Regions from separate parts of the Pigmentiphaga aceris genome, predicted to be linked through region 2. Evidence: predicted binding sites of a transcription regulator. Region 2 holds the regulator's gene; each other region holds the start of a gene.

Region 1 (6,477 bases), 1.2 Mb from region 2:
AATCGCCTCGTACACGGAATACGGACACTCCCCCATTCCCCACCGCCCCAAACGTTCAAAGCGCAACCTGCACAGCGCAGCCTTCAAAGCACCACCCATCAACGCCCCGCCTTTTCGTCGCATTACCTGACGCGCGGCCACCCGCTTCCAAGTCACCCCACCACCAAGCAGACGCGCAAATTTTCTTGCGTGGCGCTGCCCTGAAAGGCCTCTGAAAAACGGCCCAAACCGTGAGCCGTTAAGCCGCTTCGTGGCGACCTGGCCAGCCAATCCCGATGGCCAGCCGGATAGCGATCAAGAGCGGTGACCAACAAATGCCGAGAACCGCATATAGCACCAAGCAGCCAGAGAATCAGCACGCGTCCAAAGGCGGCATGCACTACGAACCAAACGTCTTTGAAGGTGTGGGTGGTGGGGCCGGATTGGCTGCCCTTCTGGACGACGTGGAGGGCGGGAGCCCCGACGCGAAAGTCCAGCGGGGCAGACGAGCCGGCCCCACCACCCGCGACTGACTACACAGCAAAGCACCCACCAGCACAGAAACGAACCCGCGTTCACCCAGCAACGTTACTGAACAGCCAATCTCCCCAACGCCGCCCCCAGCCTGCGCGCATTATTCACCCCCTGATCCTGATAATTGGTGTTCAACAGAACATGCGTCTCGGCAACACGCTTGGCCAACGCAGCAATCTGCTTGGCCAAGGCATCCGCCTCCTCATCCGAATACTCATAGATAAAACGCCCCGACGACGCCGCAATCCCACGCTTATTCCAGGCCACCTCATTGCGCCCATGCAGCCTGACCACGGCGACATCATCACGCGTGGACTCCCACACCGCAGGCACGCTATTGACAGCGCCCTGGGGGCTATCCACCACCACATGCACCGCCCCCAGCTCCTGCTCGAACGCCAAGGTAGCGGCCGCCTGCGTGCCCGCAAACCAGGACTGATGCCGAAACTCGACAGCGGTAGTCACACCTTCAAGCCGGGCTACACAATTTGCCACCCGCGCATGACCACCACGGTCCGCCGTCACCCATGGCGCAAACTGGCACAGGACCGTGCCCAGCTTGCCGCTTGCACGCAACGGCTCCAGCGCCAGTGTGAACCGACGCCACAGCTCATCACGTAACTCGCCGGGCAAATGATGGTCATACAGCGTTGCGCCGTCGTCAGTATCCAGTTCGCGGCGAATATCGGCGGGCAATGCTTCCGGTCTGGCACCGTGGCCAGTGAAAAGCCGAAACGCCTTGATGTCGAACACAAAATCGTCAGGGGTGCGCTGATCCCACAGGTAAGCCGTAGCCGGGTCGGGGAGGGCGTAGTAGCTGGAATCGACTTCGGTAATCGGGAACTGCGTGGCGTAATAACGCAGCCGGGCTTCTGCCGTGCGGGCATTGGGCGGATAGAACCGACCACAGGCAATCAGCGTGGGGTCGGTCCAAGAGGCAGTGCCGGTGAGAATGCGCATGAGCTTGTGTTGGGCGACGCGGGCAGCACAGTACTGCACCGCGCGCCATGTTTACTTCGCGCAGTAAGCCGCGTCCTTGCTTGCCTCATTGGTGTTGCGGCGCGTGTCGTACTTGGCAAGTACCGCAGCGGCTTCTGGGCCGGCACGACCAGACCACTCGGCAATGATGGTCGATGCCGCCTGCTTCAGCTCCGGCTGAATTGCCGTCGGTACGCTGGTTTCAATCGCCACGCCGTTGTCTTTCATCGCCTGATAATTCTTCACTTGCCGGCCCTCGATGGCGGTCCACAAGCGGTCCTCTGTTGTGCGTCCTGCTTGGTCAACGGCGGCCTGCATCGGTTTCGGCAGTGCTTCATACGCTGCCTTATTCACCACCGTGAACGACAGCGGCGCGGCGTAGCTGAGTGCGGTGAAGTTAGGCAGGTTCTCCCACAGACGCTGGCCTGCACCGCCGTCACCAGACGACATCACACCGGTGATTTCACCGCTTTTGATCAAGGGCAACGCCTTGCCCATCGGCATGTTCACGCCCTTGACGCCAATTGATGCAACGAAGGCCGCCGACATCGCGTCATAGGTGCGCACGTTCAAGGCGCGGAAGTCGTCCATGGTCTTCACCGGTTTTGCAGACCACAGCCCGGTTGCCGGCCACGGCGTGGAATACAGCAGACGGCTGCCCACGCTGTCGAAGTACTTGGCGTACATCTCGCGCGTGGCTGCTTGCAAGCACTTGGTATCGTCGATCGATGCCGTCACGAAAGGCAGCGAGGGTAGGCTGAACATCGGCGCAACCGTGCCCAGCGGGCCACCGAACATGTCGGCAACCTGCACCGTCCCGGCCTTTACCGCCTCGAAGGCGGCCAGCGAACCGAGCGTCGAATCATGCTGCGGCGTCACCGTTACTTCGCCTGCGGACTGCTCGCGCAGCACTTCAGCGAAGGTGGCCAGTCCGATACCGGGCATGGTGGTGGCCGGGTATTCAGAGACAGCATTCCAGGTGACGGCTGCGCTGGCAAAAGTGGAGAAACACAGAATGCTGACTGCAAGTGCGATGCGGGTAGGTTTCACGGTTGGGCTCTGCGGGTGGCGGGGAAAGGGAATAATTGAGGGGCAAGACTTTGTAGTACTGTACGCCCATACAGTCGCACAGTACTGACTTCAAGCATTGTTGCGCGCCCTTTGTGTTTTCTCATCTTATTTGCAACGCCATGCAGGATTCCCAACCGTCGGCCGTGCGTCTTGCCGATGCCTTGTCTGAACTCAATCCCCAGCAACGTGATGCCGTGCTGTTCGGTGTAACGGCGGGCGCACCAGCCACGCCGCCGCTCTTGGTGATTGCAGGCGCGGGTTCGGGCAAGACCAACACCTTGGCACATCGCGTTGCCCACTTGATCATCAACGGGGCCGATCCGCATCGCATCATGATGCTGACGTTCTCGCGTCGGGCGGCTGCCGAAATGGATCGGCGGGTGGGCCATGTGCTGCGGCAGGTCATGAAGCTGGCCAGCACGCAGTCACCGCCGTCCTTGCCGTGGTCGGGCACCTTCCACGCGCTGGGCGCGCGTCTGCTGCGCGAATATGCCGGGCACATTGGCTTGGCCGATGACTTCACCGTGCACGACCGGGGCGATGCCGAAGACCTGATGGGCATTGCCCGGCACGACCTTGGGCTGTCTGCCACTGAAAAGCGCTTTCCGCTCAAAGCCACGTGCCTGTCTGTGTACTCGCGCACGGTCAACAGCCAGGCCCCGCTGACCGAGGTGCTGGACCAGCACTTCCCGTGGTGCGCCGCCTGGCACGACGAGCTGCGCAAGCTGTTTGCGGCCTACGTGGATGCCAAGCAGGCCCAGCACGCCTTGGACTACGACGACCTTTTGGTCTACTGGGCCGAGATGATGGAAATACCGGAACTGGCCGCAGCAGTGTCGGCACGTTTCGATCACATCCTGATCGACGAGTACCAGGACACCAACCGCTTGCAGGCCGCCATTCTGCTGGCCATGAAACCCGACGGCAGGGGCCTGACAGTGGTGGGCGACGACGCGCAGTCGATCTACTCCTTCCGCGCGGCCACCGTGCGCAATATCCTGGATTTCCCGGGCCAGTTCGCCACACCTGCCGACGTGATTACGCTGGACCGCAACTATCGTTCGACCCAACCCATTCTGGATGCCTCGAATGCCGTGATTGCCTTGTCGTCCGAGCGTTATGCCAAAGCCTTGTGGACCGATCGCGCATCCGAACTGCGTCCAAGGTTGGTCACGGTCAGCGACGAAGCAGGGCAGGCGCGTTGGGTGGCTGACCAAGTACTGGCGCAGCGCGAAGCCGGCACGGTGTTGAAGTCGCAGGCTGTGCTGTTTCGCACCGGCAGCCATAGCGCCAATCTGGAATTGGAACTGACCCGACGCAACATTCCGTTCGTGAAATTCGGCGGGCTGAAATTCCTTGAAGCCGCGCACGTGAAGGACGTGCTGTCGCTGCTGCGCTGGGCACAAAACCCACGCAGTCGACTGGCCGGTTTCCGGGTGACGCAATTGGTACCGGGCGTTGGTCCAGCCACTGCCGGCAAGCTGCTTGACGCGATGGAAACGTCCACCGCGCCCATGGACACGCTGCGCGCCTTCACCTTCCCCGGCGCGGCCGGTGCCGACTGGCAGACCTTGGTCGCCGCCTACGACATTCTGCGTCGGCCGGACGCAACCTGGCCGGCCGACATGGACACCGCACTGGAATGGTATCTGCCGCAATTGGTGCGCTTGTTCGAAGATGCGCCGGTGCGACAAGGCGATCTGGATCAGTTGTCGCGTATCGCTGCCTTATACGGTTCGCGCGAACAGTTTCTGACGGAACTGACGCTTGATCCGCCAGATGCCACCAGCGACGAATCCGGTGTGCCGCTGCGCGATGAAGACTATCTGATCCTGTCGACCATCCATTCCGCCAAGGGGCAGGAATGGAAGGCTGTGTATGTCTTGAACGTGATCGATGGCTGCATTCCGTCGGACATGTCCACGGGTACCGCCGCCGAGATCGAGGAAGAGCGCCGCCTGCTGTATGTGGCCATGACACGCGCCAAGGAAAGCCTGCAACTGGTGGTTCCGCAGCGCTTCTATGTACACAACCAGACCGGCCGAGGCGACCGCCACGTGTACGCCTCGCGCACCCGTTTCATTCCCGACGCGGTGGCCAAGCTGTTCGACGCCTACCCCAAGCGGCCGCCACCAGGCGAGCCGATCCTGGGCGCGGTGCCGCCTTCGGTGCTGCCCAGGGTTGATATCGGGGGAAGGTTGCGCGGGCGATGGAGCTGATGCTGGGCTGACAGCGGGGACTGATCGACATGCCGTCCCCGGCCCGCATCACAAGATACCGTTGCTCCAATCTTCGGTGCCGCGCATGCGCTTTTTCACACTGTCGATGCGCCACTCGCCGCCCGCTTGTTTGACAACGAACAGATGCTCGTAACGCATGCCGTTCTCACGCGGGGCGTCGCAGACCAGCACTTCGACACGTGAGGACACCGGGCGGATCGACAACAGCTCATCGTCCGGGGTGTACTCAGGCGGCCACCCAAAGCCCAGGCGCTTGTAGACACGTTCGCGCAGCGTGCAATAACGCGACACGATGTCATCGGCTTCCTGCCAGAAAATATCAGGCAGGGCGTCACCCTCTTTGCTAAGTTCGCGGCCATGCGTTTCCCAGTCGAAACTGGCCTGAATATATGCATGCACCACCAAGGCCGGCTCGGCGGTTGCGGGCACATCGTCCGGCCGCACTGGCCAAGGCAATACCGGGGTAGGTTTGGGGGGAGTCGGTGCGCCGGCTCCTACCGCCTCCAGCATGCTGGTGATGGCCACGTGACCACGCTCGGCCGCCAGCGTCCACGCGTTGTCGTGCGAAAAATCCACCAGCTCGGGGGCGGCACCTTGATCCAACAACAGCCGCACCACGTCGATATGCCCCGACTGGGCTGCTGCCATCAGGGCAGTACGTTTAAGCTGAGGCGAGGGCAGGTCCAGACTGGCCCCCCGTTTGATCAGCAAATCAGCAACCTCGGTCAGCCCAAGCTCTCCTGCCCACGCCAATGCGGAATAACCGACTGCCGAGCACTGGTGATTGATGTTGGCGCCATGTTGGATCAACACCTCGACCGCATCACGCTGACCGGCAATGGCAGCCGACACAAGCGCAGTCCGACCGGTGCCCTTGTGCCGCCATTCGATGTCATCGCCCTTGTCGAGCAACTGTTTGATTTTGGCCGTGTTGCCCTGCTCGGCGGCCTTTTGAAGTAAATGAGACATGCTGGCCGCTTGGTGAGTTATTAGAAGGCCATACGGTCATCAAGAATAACGATTCGCACTCGCAGGTATCGGGCAGGCTCACACTTTCTTACGGCAGTAATGGCTAGGTATTGCCAATGATCAGCTTGCGGCGGCTGTTCCTCGGCTCCCGATATCTGCGGCCTTATCCGCTGAGTTGCAGCATGCGTTTGCGAAAATCAGCCGGGAAAGGTCCAATGACGGCTTCGCCGTTTCAGCGCTGTAGCCAGCACCGTGATCGCACCCTGGTCACACCTGCCGACGACAGCCATGCCGGCAACTCAATTCATCCGCACGGAGAAGTAGATGTTCTCGTTCTTGAAAGCCCTCGATGTCCTGTCCCTGGGCATGTTCAGCCGCCTGCGATTGTCGGCCATGCCGCCCGACGACGGCTCGGACGTCGTGGTCGATCAGTTGTCTGTGCCCGGACCGATTCGTGTCGATGGCGTCGACTACCTGCTGGTGTGGTCCGCTCGCCCCACGCCTACCTACTACAAACAGGAATACGTGGCTGCCACGGAAACCGCCGAGCGCTATCAGCGCATGGTGCTGGTTGAACTGGTGGTAGGTGACGACGACATGGACAGCATCGTGGCTGCCCAGGTCAAGATGATCGAAGCCCGCAAGGCAAGCGACCCGGTCGCAAACATCGCGGTGATGAAAAGCGCTGCCACGGGCGAAACGATTG
Region 2 (6,477 bases):
ATCTGAGTGGTGTGCACTCGACCGCTTGCGCGATCAATTCGATTCGGTTCACTTCAACACCTTGGGAAGCCGCTTGGCGCGTCTTGCAGTCAAGCAAGCCACGATGCTACGGCCAGGTGGGTATTACTGATGGCCAGAAACTCAGATGGCGGTCGCGTTAGCCGGCGTAGCGGTGCCCGCTTCGGGCGCAGCCTTGCGAGCCTCTTCGCGTTCGACGATTTTCATCATCGGCGAAGCAGCGGTTTCAGCCTTCTTGAGCTTGATGACCAGATGGCGCAGCACGGCGTCGTTAAAGCGGAAAGCGTGCTCGAGTTCGTCCATGGTCGGCTGACCAGCTTCGATGTTGAACGCAACATAGTGCGCCTTCACCAGCTTCTGGATCGGGTATGCCAGTTGACGACGGCCCCAGTCTTCAAAGCGGTGAATAACGCCGCCTTGGCTGGTGATGAGCGTCTTGTAACGCTCGACCATTGCCGGAACCTGCTCGCTCTGGTCCGGGTGGACGATGAAAACTACTTCGTAGTGACGCATTGATGCTCCTTATGGATACTAACCGGCCCCCATTCCCATTCCCCAACACTTCCAACGAAGCGCAAAAAGGAATGGTCTTAAGCCGATGTAAACCCGCCCAGGCGTCTAACCGGGATCGGGCAAGGGAAAATTTGGGCTTAGCCAGTGATTATGCACGGCCCCTAGCAAAAAAGCAAAGTGGGATCAAGTTTGTGGCGGGAAACCATGCTTTTTGTCAGAGAGGCTGGGCATCTGGAATGCGATACCCGGAAGCGTCGACCCAGGTGTGGTGCCAGGGAGCAGCACCTTGTCGCAGTTGATCTGCAGGTGGTCGCCCATTCAAGCCGACGCGCTACGCGCCGGCTGAACACGATCATTCAAAATTTTGTGAATGCCTCGGCAGCTGACATGCCATGCCCCAGCGCCAGCATCAACAGAATGCGCGCTTGTATCGGATTCAAGGTCCCGGCATTGAGCAGACGCTCTGCCTCGGGTACATCGTTTTCCTGCTTGTGCACCGGACCATCTCCGGTACGGCTGGCGCGCACCACCACCAGGCCAGCCGAGGCCGCCCGACGCAGCCCGACCAGCGCATCGTCACTGGCACTGCCGTTGCCCGACCCTGCCCAGATCAGCCCCCCTGCCCCGCTGGTGCGCACTGCATCGATCAGTGCCGGGCTGGCCCCGGTATAGGCCATCAGTATCTCGACATCGACCAAGGGGGTGTCGATGGAAAACGGCGTGGCCATAGTGTGCGGATATTCGCTGCGGATCGTCCAGTCGATCACCTCGTCATGCACCTGCCCCAACACGCCATCGACGGAACTGAATGCGTCAGGTCGCATGGTGTGGGTTTTACGTGTGCCGCGTGCGCCGAAAATCTGGTGGTTCAACACCAGCATCACACCTCGCCCGGCCGCGCGCGGATCAGCAGCGACACGTGCCGCGTTCAACAGATTCAGCGGACCGTCGGCAGACAAAGAGCTTGCGGGGCGCATGGCCGCGACCATCACCACGGGTTTGTTGCTCTTGAGCGTCAGGTGCAGGTACCACGCTGTTTCTTCCACCGTATCGGTGCCATGCGTGACCACCACCCCATCGATGGCAGGATCATCCAACGCGTCCTGCACGGCGCGACCGACCACTTTCCAGAATTCCGGTGACGCATTGCGGCTATCGATGGCGGCTATCTGCCGACCGTCTACCTGGGCCACATCTCGCAGCGCCGGCACGGCGTCGAGCAAGGTGTCGATACCCAGGGCGGCGGGCTGGTAGTCGGTGCTGGATGCAGACGACGACGCAACGCCGGCAATGGTTCCACCAGTGGCAAGGACACGCAGGGAGACGGGCATGGAAAGGTCCGCAGTTAGGTTGGTGCGCAATCATAAAGGCGCATTTCAACCAGTGCTTGCCAGGGATCGAATACTGTATAAAAATACAGTCAATCAAGCGATGGAGCCCCCATGCAAAAGCTTACCGAGCGACAACAGCAAATCTTTGACCTGATCCGCGATTCCATTGCAAGCAACGGCATGCCGCCGACGCGCGCAGAAATCGCCCAGGCGCTGGGGTTTCGATCGCCCAACGCTGCGGAAGAACATCTGAAGGCCCTGGCGCGCAAAGGCGCCATTGAACTCACTGCCGGCACCTCACGCGGTATCCGCATCAAAGCCCCCGCACCCGATACGCGCCCGGCTGGGTCTGCCGTACAACCCACCACGCGTATCCCCGATGTTCCGGCCGACCTGCCCCATCCAGCCACCACCCAATGGATGTTGCCGCTGGTCGGCCGCGTGGCAGCGGGCAGCCCCATTCTTGCCACTGAACATATCGACGCCCACATCGGGGTCGATCCGATCCTGTTCGGCAACGAACGCCCGGACTACCTGTTGAAGGTACGCGGCCTGAGCATGCGCGACATCGGCATTCTCGAAGGCGATCTGCTGGCAGTGCGCAAAGCCACCGTCGCCCGTGACGGCCAGATCGTGGTGGCGCGCCTGGGCGATGAAGTCACGGTGAAGCGTCTGCGTCTGCTGCCCGGCGGGGTGGAACTGCTTCCCGAAAATCCGGATTTCCAGCCAATCGTCGTGGGCGACCGTGACGACTTCGCACTGGAAGGCATAGCTGTCGGCCTGATCCGCGCCGGCCTGATCCATTAAGGAGAACGATGATGAGTGTCGCCATGAGTGTTGCCGCTTTTGCACATACATCGGCCGCGCCGGCCTTCCGTCCCTTTGTCGAAACCAATCCGCAGTCGCGGGTAGATCCTTCGGGCAATCGTTGTCTGGCCACCGGCCATGACGAACTTGATCGTGAGCTGCCCGGTGGCGGGTGGCCGGTGTCGCGCCTGAGCGAACTGCTGGTCCCCGACGACGGCCTGGCTGAATTGCATGCAGTAGTGCCCGTACTGCACATGCTCACACGCAGCAGCCGCACCGTGTTGTTGCTCAACCCACCCGGCGATTGCGTCTCTGCCTTGGCAAAAATGGGCGTGGCACGCTCACGTCTGCTGGTCATTGGCGGCAATCGCGCCTCGGAACAATTGTGGGCAATCGAACAAGCAGCAGCGCGTGACGACTTTGGCGCGCTGGTTGCCTGGGCACCGGCAGACACCAACGATCAAGCCATGCATCGGCTTGACCGTGCCATGCGCCAGTCACAAGGCATCTGCCTGCTGTTCCGCCCGCTGTCGGCTGCCCGTGATGCTAGCCCTGCTGCGTTGCGCGTCATCATGCAGGCCGATGGTGCCGAACGCCTGCAAATGACCTTGCTGGTGCGTGCAGCACGACGCATCGCCGTCTCGCGCGATATCGCGCTGCGCCCCGGCATTGTTGTGCCGCAGTTGCCGCTTGACCGCATCGATGCAAGACCGGTTGAAGATGATGCTGGTACCAGCGTCCAGGCCAAGGCCCCCAGCGCTCAGACCGCGCCGATTGTGCCCTCACGCATGAAAATGCGCTCGCCGTGGCCCTTCACTTTGCGACGCGCAGCAGTTTGAGTCTGTTGGCTTGACCCTGCGAATCCAGCTTGGCGCTGGATTCAGTGCGTACATTCAAGCCACTGGCGGCGATGGATTTCTGATCGTGGCTTGCCAAGCGCAGTTTGTGCATTGCGGGCTGTTAAATGCAGCGCGCTAAATGCGGTTTGCCAAAGACAACTGCCTGCCAAACATCTGCGGGGATGCGTGGCAGGCAGGAAAAAAACCGTCGGAGGCAGCGTGACCGGATGCCCGAGGCAGGCATCCGGCGATCAACATCAGTCCGCTTACTTCACCAACACCGCTTCACCAGTGGTCTTGGTTTTGCGGGCTTCCGTGGACTTGCGAACCAGCCATGCAGAGCCCAGTACGCCGATCAGTGCGACCGGGTAGACCAGCCACACGATCCAGCTGTTATCCGTGATCCAGCCCTTCAGCAGTTGCTCGCTCAGTACCATCTTGGCAGCGGTGACGACCAGCACAGCCGAGCCGATGTAGATGATGAAGCTATAACGTTCCATCAGCTTCAGCACCAGGCGGCTACCCCACACCATCACCGGCACGCTGATCAGCAGGCCCAGGACCACCAGCAGGAAGCTGCCGTTGGCGGCACCGGCAACAGCCAGCACGTTGTCCACGCCCATGACCGCATCTGCAATCACGATGGTCTTGATGGCAGCTGCGAAGCTTGCCTGACCGCCATGATCACCGTGACCATCGTCGTCAGACGTCAGCAGACGGTACGCGATCCACAGCAGTGCCAAGCCACCCACCAGCAGCAGACCGGGGATCTTCAGCAGCCAGACCACAACGATGGTCATGAGGGTACGAACGACGATTGCGCCAACCGTGCCCCAGAGCACGGCTTTTTTCTGCAGGTCGGGCGGAAGGTTACGGGCGGCCAAGGCAATGACGATCGCGTTGTCGCCGGCCAGCACGATGTCGATCATTACGATCGCCATGAGGGCAAAGAAAAACTGTGTAGTGAAAACTTCGGCGGCTAGCGCGGACATCCATTCCATATTGGTCTCCAGACGGTTGAACCTCGGCTGGCAACATGGCGTACGGGATGCGGGAGCAACCGATGCAAGCCATGGAACCAGGCTGCAAAGGTCTTGTTCAACCGTTAGATGACGGTCCATGCAACCGGAGGGGCTGTGTGCCCCACGTATTGACGATTGCATGCACGGGCTGACCCCGCGAACTACTCCCCTTTGGAGGGACGGCGAATACGCCGTGTCGCCATTTTCCGGGATCGCGGAGGAAAGTCAAACATTACGCGCTGGAAAGCCCGGTGGGCGGGGGTTTTGAGCTTGTTCGAATATGCTTGATGGGCGAAAAAACCACAGGGCTTATTTGTTGGGGCTGGTGAATATTGAGGGTTTCGTTACTCAGTGTTTGTGCGTTGCTGGTCGTGTTTACTCGCGACGGTTTGGCGCTATGGAGCCAGTCGCGGGTGGCGGGGGCGCGTCGCCTGCCCCGCTGGACTTACGCGTCGGGACTCCCGCCCTCCACGTCGTCCAGAAGGGCATGCGCCACGCCCCCGCCACCCACGCCTTCAAAGCGGCTTGGTTAAAAGCTGATCCCGCCTGTGGACGATCTGCAATTTTCTGGCTGCTTGGTGCTGGACGAGGTTCTCGGCATGCGTTGGTCACTATTCTTGATCGCCACACGGCTGGCCCTGGGGACTGGCTGGCCAGGTCGCCACGAAGCGACTCAGCGGCTCACGTTTCAGGCCGTCTTTCAGTGGCCTTTTACGGCAGCGCCACGCAAGGAAATTGCGCGTTTGTTTGGTGGTGGGGTGACTTGGAAGCGGGTGGCCGCGCACCAGGTAATGCGACGAAAAGGCGGGGCGTCGGCGAGCTGTGCTTTTTAGGTTTTGCAGTGATCGGGCGGGCGGCGGCTTGAGTACGGAGGCATCCTGACGGACACGCTCTTGGCAGCGAGCTGCTGCTGGCAGAACATCGTGACGGGCCCGCTGTGGCTCGCGCTACGAAACGTGCTGGCCAAAGAAATACGCGCCGCCTACGATTGGAAATCTGCCATGAGCAGGTTCGCCATCCTCTTCGGCAAGCGCTTCACTGGCAAGGACGAGTGCAAAACTCGTTTCCGATACGCCCCGCCCACAAAAACTCGAACACGTCCTCAGCACTGGGGCCATCTCGTTCGATTACCACCATGCCTTGCTGGCCAAGCGCGTTCGTCAATTTCAGGTGAGCAATCGACGTCCACATTCAGCTTTCAACTTCCACATTCAGCCGCTAGCGCCACGCTTGCCGCGACCCTTCTCCGCATGCCGTGACGCGGCGGCCACCCGCTTCGGTGTCACCCCACCATCAAGCAGGAGCGCGATTTCGGTGGGTGTCGCTGACGTAAAAGGCTGCTGAAGAACCCACCAAATCGTGAGCCGGAGAAATCGCTTCGTGGCGACCTGGCCAGCCAGTCCCCAAGGCCAGCCGCGTGGCGATCAAGGACGGCGGCCAACGAATGCCGAGAACCAAGTCCAGCACCAAGTAGCCAGAAACACAAAAGCCGCCAAAAGGCGGCATGTGCGGTTAACCAAGAAAGCGTGAAGGCGTGGGTGGTGGGGCCGGGTTGGCTGCCCTTCTGGACGAGGTGGAGGGCGGGAGTCCCGACACCAAAGTCAAGCGGGGCAGACGACCCGGCCCCACCACCCGCGACTGGCTAAAACACGAAACACGGTCACGAACGACCAAGTCGTCATAGCCAAGAAGCGACTGCCTCAAGAACGCCACACCTCACCGGCCAAGCACCAAAACCCTCAAACCACAGGCGTCAACACCTCTTCACCCGCAAAAAACGCCTGCACATTTCGCACCACCAGATCACCCATCGCCAGACGTGTCTCCAGCGTCGCGCTAGCTTGATGCGGCAGCAGCACAACATTGTCCAGCGGGAACAATTCTGCAGGCACATTCGGCTCGTTCGTGAACACATCCAGGCCCGCACCAGCAATACGACCCGTAGCC
Region 3 (6,477 bases), 570 kb from region 2:
GTACACGACATCACGGGAATTCACTGCCCTTCCCTCTCCCCTGCATGATGTGGATTGTGCGAGCGCCACCAGGTGGAAACCGGTGGACGGTGCGTAGCGCGTCGTGCGTGATCTTCGTGTTGTAGTACGGGTAGTCAGTGCGGGGTAATCAGTGCTAGGAACGCCGTGCGGGAATGCTTGGGGCAGGTGTGCCCTCCCCATTCATGTCATGCATGCGCAAAGCAAAGCATGTGCCATTGCAACGGCGCAGGTCCGCCTTTCTTACGGTCTGCGGACACCACCGCCTGCACGCCGCAGCCGATAAGCCTTGCAGCGCCTTGATCGGCCGCTTGTTGGCGCTGAGGCAAGCCCGTGAGCCGCATACAAAAAAAGCCGCCAATGCACAAAGTCATTGACAGCTTCTTTCGATTCTTCCAACAGCCGCTGGGCTGTTACTTGGCATTCTGGTGGTCGGGGCGGTGGGATTCGAACTCACGACCCTCTGCTCCCAAAGCAGATGCGCTACCAGGCTGCGCTACGCCCCGACGAGGCTCGAATAAAGCAGGACGCAGTGTCCGGCGAAAAACCCGAGCCGCGATTGTACATCAGGTCGGGCCTCGTTCGGCACCGATCGATGGCTTTTATCCGGCGACCCTTATCCTGCCACCACATCCGACTCGGATAAGGCCTGCGCCTGGCGTAAGGCAGCAACGATGTCGGCCAGCGCATCGGTGCGTGCACGAGGGTCTGGCACGCGCAGTACATAGGCCGGATGCCAAGTAGGTATCACCCACGTATCACCGTGACGCAACGGCCGCCCTCGCTGATCCTGCAGCTTGATGCGAGCGTGATTCAACACGCTGCGCAAAGCCGTGGCCCCCAGCGTGACGATGACCTTGGGTGCAACCTCGGTCAATTCTTGCTCCAACCAATAACGACAGGCATCGACTTCCTGTTGCGCGGGCGTCTTGTGAAGCCGGCGCTTGCCGCGCGGCTCCCACTTGAAGTGTTTGACGGCGTTGGTCAGGTAGATAGCGTCGCGCGACAGGGTAGCCGCTTCCAACGCCTGATTGAGCAACTGCCCTGCCGGCCCGACAAACACGGTGCCTTGAAGGTCTTCCTGATCACCGGGCTGTTCGCCAACCAGCATGATGCTGGCATTGCGCGGCCCGATACCTGCGACGCCCTGCGTGGCGTGGCGTCCCAGTTCGCAGCGCGTGCAGGTATCAAGCGTGCGCGGCGCTTCACGTACCGGCATGGCGCGCGCGGCCGACACACGAATCGGTGCGCCTTTTCTGGCCCCTACCGAGTCGGTCTGCCCCAGTTGTTGTGATCCGGCGTTGGCTTGCGCCACCAGACCCGGGATCAGCTTGCCCTCGGGCAGGTTCTTCCAATAACGCACAGGCATGTGCTGCGTCATCACCCGCGCGTTGACGCGAGAGGGGTTGAACGTATGCTGGTAGTAGCTTAACCACAGGCTTTCACCGGCATCGTCGATAGGCGGCGGTTGCGGGATGGGTGGGCCGTATTCGATGTCTTCGCCGTGGCATTGGGCAATACCGCCAGGGGTCGCGATCATCCAGCTGGCGCGGCCCATGCGCTGTCGGAAATACGGGGCCCCTGCCCGCAGGATTTCATGCACTGGCTCGAACCAGGCAATGAACTGCGGCGAACCGGCCGGGCGCTCACCCTGAGTTTCACGAAAGCGCACGTAGGCATGCATGCGATGAATTTCGTGTTGAACCGCCTTGACCATTACGTGAATGCGCGCGCCGTCCGAATCGGCGGGCGAGATTGCAGCCTGGTCGCCTTGCTGCCAACGCCACAAGGCCTGATACAGCAAGGCCCATCGGCCGGCGTCACGGAACATGGCCGCCGAGCGCAAGACGTCCAGGCACTGGCGGGACACACGCAAGACTGGCGCAGCATGTTCAGCCACATCTGATGACGGCATCTGCTGGTGGTCTGCGCCTGACACATCGGCCGCACTGAACAAGTCTGCGCTGCTGTTTGGTTTCATTGCAGGCGCGCGCGCAGCCGAAACATCGCCCCCCGCCGACTCGAACAAGGAAAGCGTATGGCTTCCTGAATCGCTGACATCGAGCCAATCGACATCGTGCGGTGGCACGCCTGCCAGCAGCAATTCCCGAGCGATACGCCGCCAGGCCTCGAAGTCTGCGATTTCGTATCGATGCCGGGTACTCATGCTGCTGCGCCCCAGAGATCAAGCTGACGCGGCGGCTCGATCAAGGCCTTGCGCAACTGTTCAGACTGAGGTTCAGCCGCAGGCCGGTAGTCCGACACCACGATGAAGGGTTTGAGCTTCTGCATCGGGCAGCGCAGCCGGCTCAGGTCGGCCCAGCTGACACGGCGGTGGCGGCGCAGGCCAACGATGCGCTGCGCATTGCGCAAGCCAATGCCCGGCACGCGTGCAATCATGGCTTCGTCGGCCCGATTCAGATCGACCGGGAACAGCTCGCGCCGCGTCAGCGCCCATGCCAGTTTGGGATCGATATCCAAGGCCAGATGCCGGTCGGCATCCAGCAATTCGGGCACTTGAAAACCGTAACCCCGCACCAGAAAATCCGCCTGGTACAGGCGATGTTCACGCAGCCGGGGCGCAGGAGCGAGCGGCACTGAAGACGGGCTGTCGGGAATCGGGCTGAAGGCGGAGTAATACACGCGTTTCAGCTTGTAGGCGCTGTACAGCGTGACTGCCGTATCAAGAATGCTGCGGTCGTCGCTGGCATCGGCACCCACGATCATCTGGGTACTTTGCCCTCCGGGCGAGAAACGTGGCGCGCGCTTGTCCTGCGATTCGTCAAGCTTGCTGCGGATGGTGCCCATTGCCATCTTGATGGTGTGCACGTTCTTTTCCGGCGCAAGCTTTTCCACGCTTTCCTGGGTCGGCAGTTCAATATTGACGCTGAGCCGATCGGCATACTTGCCCGCCAGCGCGATCAATTGCGGATCGGCATCTGGAATCGTCTTCAGGTGGATATAACCGCGAAACAGTTCAACTTCGCGAAGCCGGCGTGCCACTTCCACCAGTTGTTCCATCGTGTAGTTGGCACTGCGCACAATGCCCGAAGACAGGAACAGCCCTTCGATGTAGTTGCGCCGATAGAAGTCCATGGTGAGCTTGACCACTTCGTCTACCTGGAAGCGTGCACGCGGCACGTTGCTGGACCGCCGATTGACGCAGTACTGGCAGTCGTACTGACAGAAGTTGGTGAACAGGATCTTCAGCAGCGCCACACAACGCCCGTCGGGCGTGTAGCTGTGGCAGATGCCCATGCCGGTGGTGGTGCCCAGCCCGTCTTTGCCGGCAGACGAGCGCTTGGGTGCCCCGCTGCTGGCACAGGAGGAATCGTATTTGGCAGCGTCAGCCAGGATCTCTAGTTTGTCGCGGAGCTTCATGCCACAAGAATACTGTATAAAAATACAGTATTCCAGCACATTGACCGTTCGTCGGGCGTTCCTGCATCAACCGTGTCTGTTCGCTCACACGACTGACTTGGCATGGGTAAATCAGCCGTCAATCGCCGGCAAGCAACGCCGCGCCGCGCCCCAGGCCAGCAATCACGTCAGGCCAGTTCCAACCTGTCACCACCCTGCGCCTTCGCGCAGTACAAGGCACGATCTGCTGCAGCAAGCGCGGTGGGCAAAGCGGGCACCTCATCTGCAAAATAAGCCAACCCGACACTGACCGTTGCGATCAGCCCCAGGCCCGCATGCGGATCACGCGCCGATTCTGCAAATTGCCTGGTCACGGACTGCCCCAGCGACACTGCGTCGCGCGCATCGTCACCGGCCAGCAGCGCGGCGAATTCTTCACCGCCAATCCGAGCCAGGATCGCATTCGGGCCAAGCACACGGCGGGCAATCTCGGCAAAACGCCTCAGCACATCGTCGCCAACCTGGTGACCGTGCACGTCGTTGATGGATTTGAAGCGATCAAGGTCGAACGCAAAGATGGCGATCGGGCCCTGCCGCCCCCGGCCATCGACGGCAGCCGCCCCCAGTTCGAAGAAGGAACGTCGGTTTCCCAGGCGGGTCAGGTAATCGGTCTGGGATTCCTGCAATAACTGGCTGTGGGTCTCGTCACGCACCAGTTTCAGCAGGGCCATGGGCAGCACCACGGAATACAGCACGCCTTCATACAGCGTGATCTTGCTGGTGATCGACAGCAATCCGTCTCCGTAAACCTGCACGGCCCAGGGCAGAATCAAGGCCCGGGCAGCGTAGAAGATGGTGTGAATGCCGGCCATGGCAACGACGATGTGCCGGGCCGACAGCATTTTCATGGTCTCGGCACGGCGCACTTCCCAGACCATCAGGCCGTTGATCAGGGCTATGGGAATCGAACTGAGGTAGTGCCAGACCAGGGGTTCGCCTTGTACGCCTGCAACGGCCCACACCAGCGCCATCACGACCAGAACAAAGACCCACAAACGCCGATATTGCCGCCCGCTGAACGCAGCGATGCCGTTGAGTATCAACAGATACCCCGACAACACCACCAGATTGGCCATCGTGGCACCAGCGCCACAGGGTATCTGGCGACGCACCAGAATCAGCGCACAGCCGACGCCCAATACTGCGAAGCCCGCTGCGAGCAACCGTAACGCCCGGCTATGGCGGGCATTCGTCCGATGCTCCCAGAATGTCATGCACGCCGTGGCGAACAGCGTGCCAACGGCGAGAAGATAGAGGGTAAGAAGATCGACGAACATCGGAGACACACATGCGTTCGCCTGCACATCGCGGCGGTTTCGGGATTCTAGGCTGAAAGCGGTAGTCACACGTCGTATCTGCGCCGCGCGCCGCGTGGGAACAACGGTCGCGGGCGCTCGGCGGGCTTGCCTGAGCGGCATATTGATGCATTCAGCCGACACTCGCCCCTTTCTGACCAGGTGATGCCCTGCCCCAAAAATAAAACCGCCGCGCAAAGCGCGGCGGTTCGGTATTACACGTTCAGTACTACAAGCGAACTTGGATCAGCCGAAACGACCGGTGATGTAGTCCTCGGTCGCCTTCTTCTTCGGCTTGATGAAGATCTGCTGGGTTTCACCGAATTCCATCAGTTCGCCCAGGTACATGTAGGCGGTGTGGTCCGAGCAACGTGCAGCCTGCTGCATGTTGTGGGTCACGATGACCACGGTGTAGTCGTTCTTCAGTTCGGTGATCAGCTCTTCGATCTTGGCCGTCGAGATCGGGTCCAGCGCCGAGCAAGGTTCGTCAAGCAGCAGCACCTGCGGCTTGATCGCAATGCCGCGCGCAATGCACAGACGTTGCTGCTGGCCACCCGACAGGCCGTGACCGCTCTGGCCCAGCTTGTTCTTCACTTCTTCCCACAGAGCAGCCTTGGTCAGCGCCCATTCGACACGCTCGTCCATCTCGCCCTTGCTCAGGCGTTCGAACAGCTTCACGCCAAAGGCGATGTTGTCGTAGATGCTCATCGGGAACGGCGTGGGCTTCTGGAAGACCATGCCGACCTTGGCGCGGATCAGCGAGATGTCCTGCTTGGATTGCAGCAGGTTTTCACCGTCCATGTTGATTTCGCCCTCGGCGCGCTGCTCGGGATACAGCTCGAACATGCGGTTGAAGGTACGCAGCAGCGTCGACTTGCCGCAACCCGACGGGCCGATGAAGGCGGTGACCTTCTTTTCGGGGATCGTCATGTTGACGTTACGCAGGGCGTGGAACTTGCCGTAGTAGAAGTTCAGGTTCTTGACTTCCAGCTTGGCGCGGCTGGGTTGTTGCGCAGTGGTGGGCATGATTTATCCGTTTGCGAATGATGGGGGCATCAGCCCTGTTTGCGGAACAGCAGGCGTGCGGCGATGTTGATGCCCAGCACCAGCAAGGTAATAAGTGTTGCGCCTGCCCAGGCCAGGCGTTGCCAGTCCGGGAAGGGGCTCATGGCGAACTGGAAGATCGTCACGGGCAGGTTGGCCATCGGACCGTTCATGTTCATCGACATGAACTGGTTGTTGAGCGCGGTGAACAGCAGCGGTGCGGTTTCGCCAGAGATACGGGCAACCGCCAGCAGCACACCGGTCACGATACCGGAACGGGCAGCGCGATAGCAGACCAGCGTGATCATCTTCCACTGCGGGCAGCCCAAGGCGACACAAGCTTCGCGCAGACTGTTCGGCACCAGCTTCAACATGTCATCGGTAGTACGAACCACCACCGGGATCACGATGACGGCCAGCGCAAGCGCACCAGCCCAGCCCGAGAAGTGCTTCATCTGCGCCACGACCACGGTGTAGATGAACAGGCCGATCACGATCGACGGGGCCGACAGCAGCACGTCATTGATGAAGCGGGTGGCCGGGGCAAGCCAGCCGCGCTGACCGTATTCAGCCAGGTAGGTGCCAGCCAGGATGCCGATCGGCGTGCCGATCAGCGTACCCAGGCCGGCCATCATCACACTGCCGAGAATCGCGTTGAGCAGACCGCCCGTCTGACCCGGCGGCGGCGTGATCTGCGTGA

The links. Region 2 encodes LexA, which represses DNA repair genes until DNA is damaged. Its sites were predicted from a motif close to ACTGTATNNNNATACAGT; they were not measured.
Region 1: FXN63_RS14585 (ATP-dependent helicase) is a predicted target of LexA. The motif match lies at 2,599-2,616, and genes of this name have one in related genera.
Region 3: FXN63_RS06775 (putative DNA modification/repair radical SAM protein) is a predicted target of LexA. The motif match lies at 3,411-3,428, and genes of this name have one in related genera.

Annotation. Positions count from the first base shown of each region.
Region 1 is NZ_CP043046.1:3,363,462-3,369,938, reverse strand. It holds gene FXN63_RS14600 (LysR family transcriptional regulator) at 1-1, shown strand, start outside; gene FXN63_RS14595 (DUF72 domain-containing protein) at 568-1,473, opposite strand; gene FXN63_RS14590 (TRAP transporter substrate-binding protein) at 1,525-2,541, opposite strand; gene FXN63_RS14585 (ATP-dependent helicase) at 2,682-4,781, shown strand; gene FXN63_RS14580 (ankyrin repeat domain-containing protein) at 4,830-5,771, opposite strand; gene FXN63_RS14575 (hypothetical protein) at 6,096-6,477, shown strand, end outside.
Region 2 is NZ_CP043046.1:2,198,731-2,205,207, reverse strand. It holds gene priB (primosomal replication protein N) at 1-52, opposite strand, end outside; gene rpsF (30S ribosomal protein S6) at 142-531, opposite strand; gene FXN63_RS09345 (asparaginase) at 888-1,862, opposite strand; gene lexA (transcriptional repressor LexA) at 1,974-2,669, shown strand; gene FXN63_RS09335 (hypothetical protein) at 2,693-3,508, shown strand; gene FXN63_RS09330 (TerC family protein) at 3,775-4,509, opposite strand; gene FXN63_RS09325 (2-hydroxyacid dehydrogenase) at 6,270-6,477, opposite strand, start outside.
Region 3 is NZ_CP043046.1:1,629,304-1,635,780, reverse strand. It holds tRNA gene FXN63_RS06785 (tRNA-Pro) at 448-524, opposite strand; gene FXN63_RS06780 (UdgX family uracil-DNA binding protein) at 635-2,185, opposite strand; gene FXN63_RS06775 (putative DNA modification/repair radical SAM protein) at 2,182-3,399, opposite strand; gene FXN63_RS06770 (GGDEF domain-containing protein) at 3,567-4,715, opposite strand; gene pstB (phosphate ABC transporter ATP-binding protein PstB) at 4,980-5,759, opposite strand; gene pstA (phosphate ABC transporter permease PstA) at 5,789-6,477, opposite strand, start outside.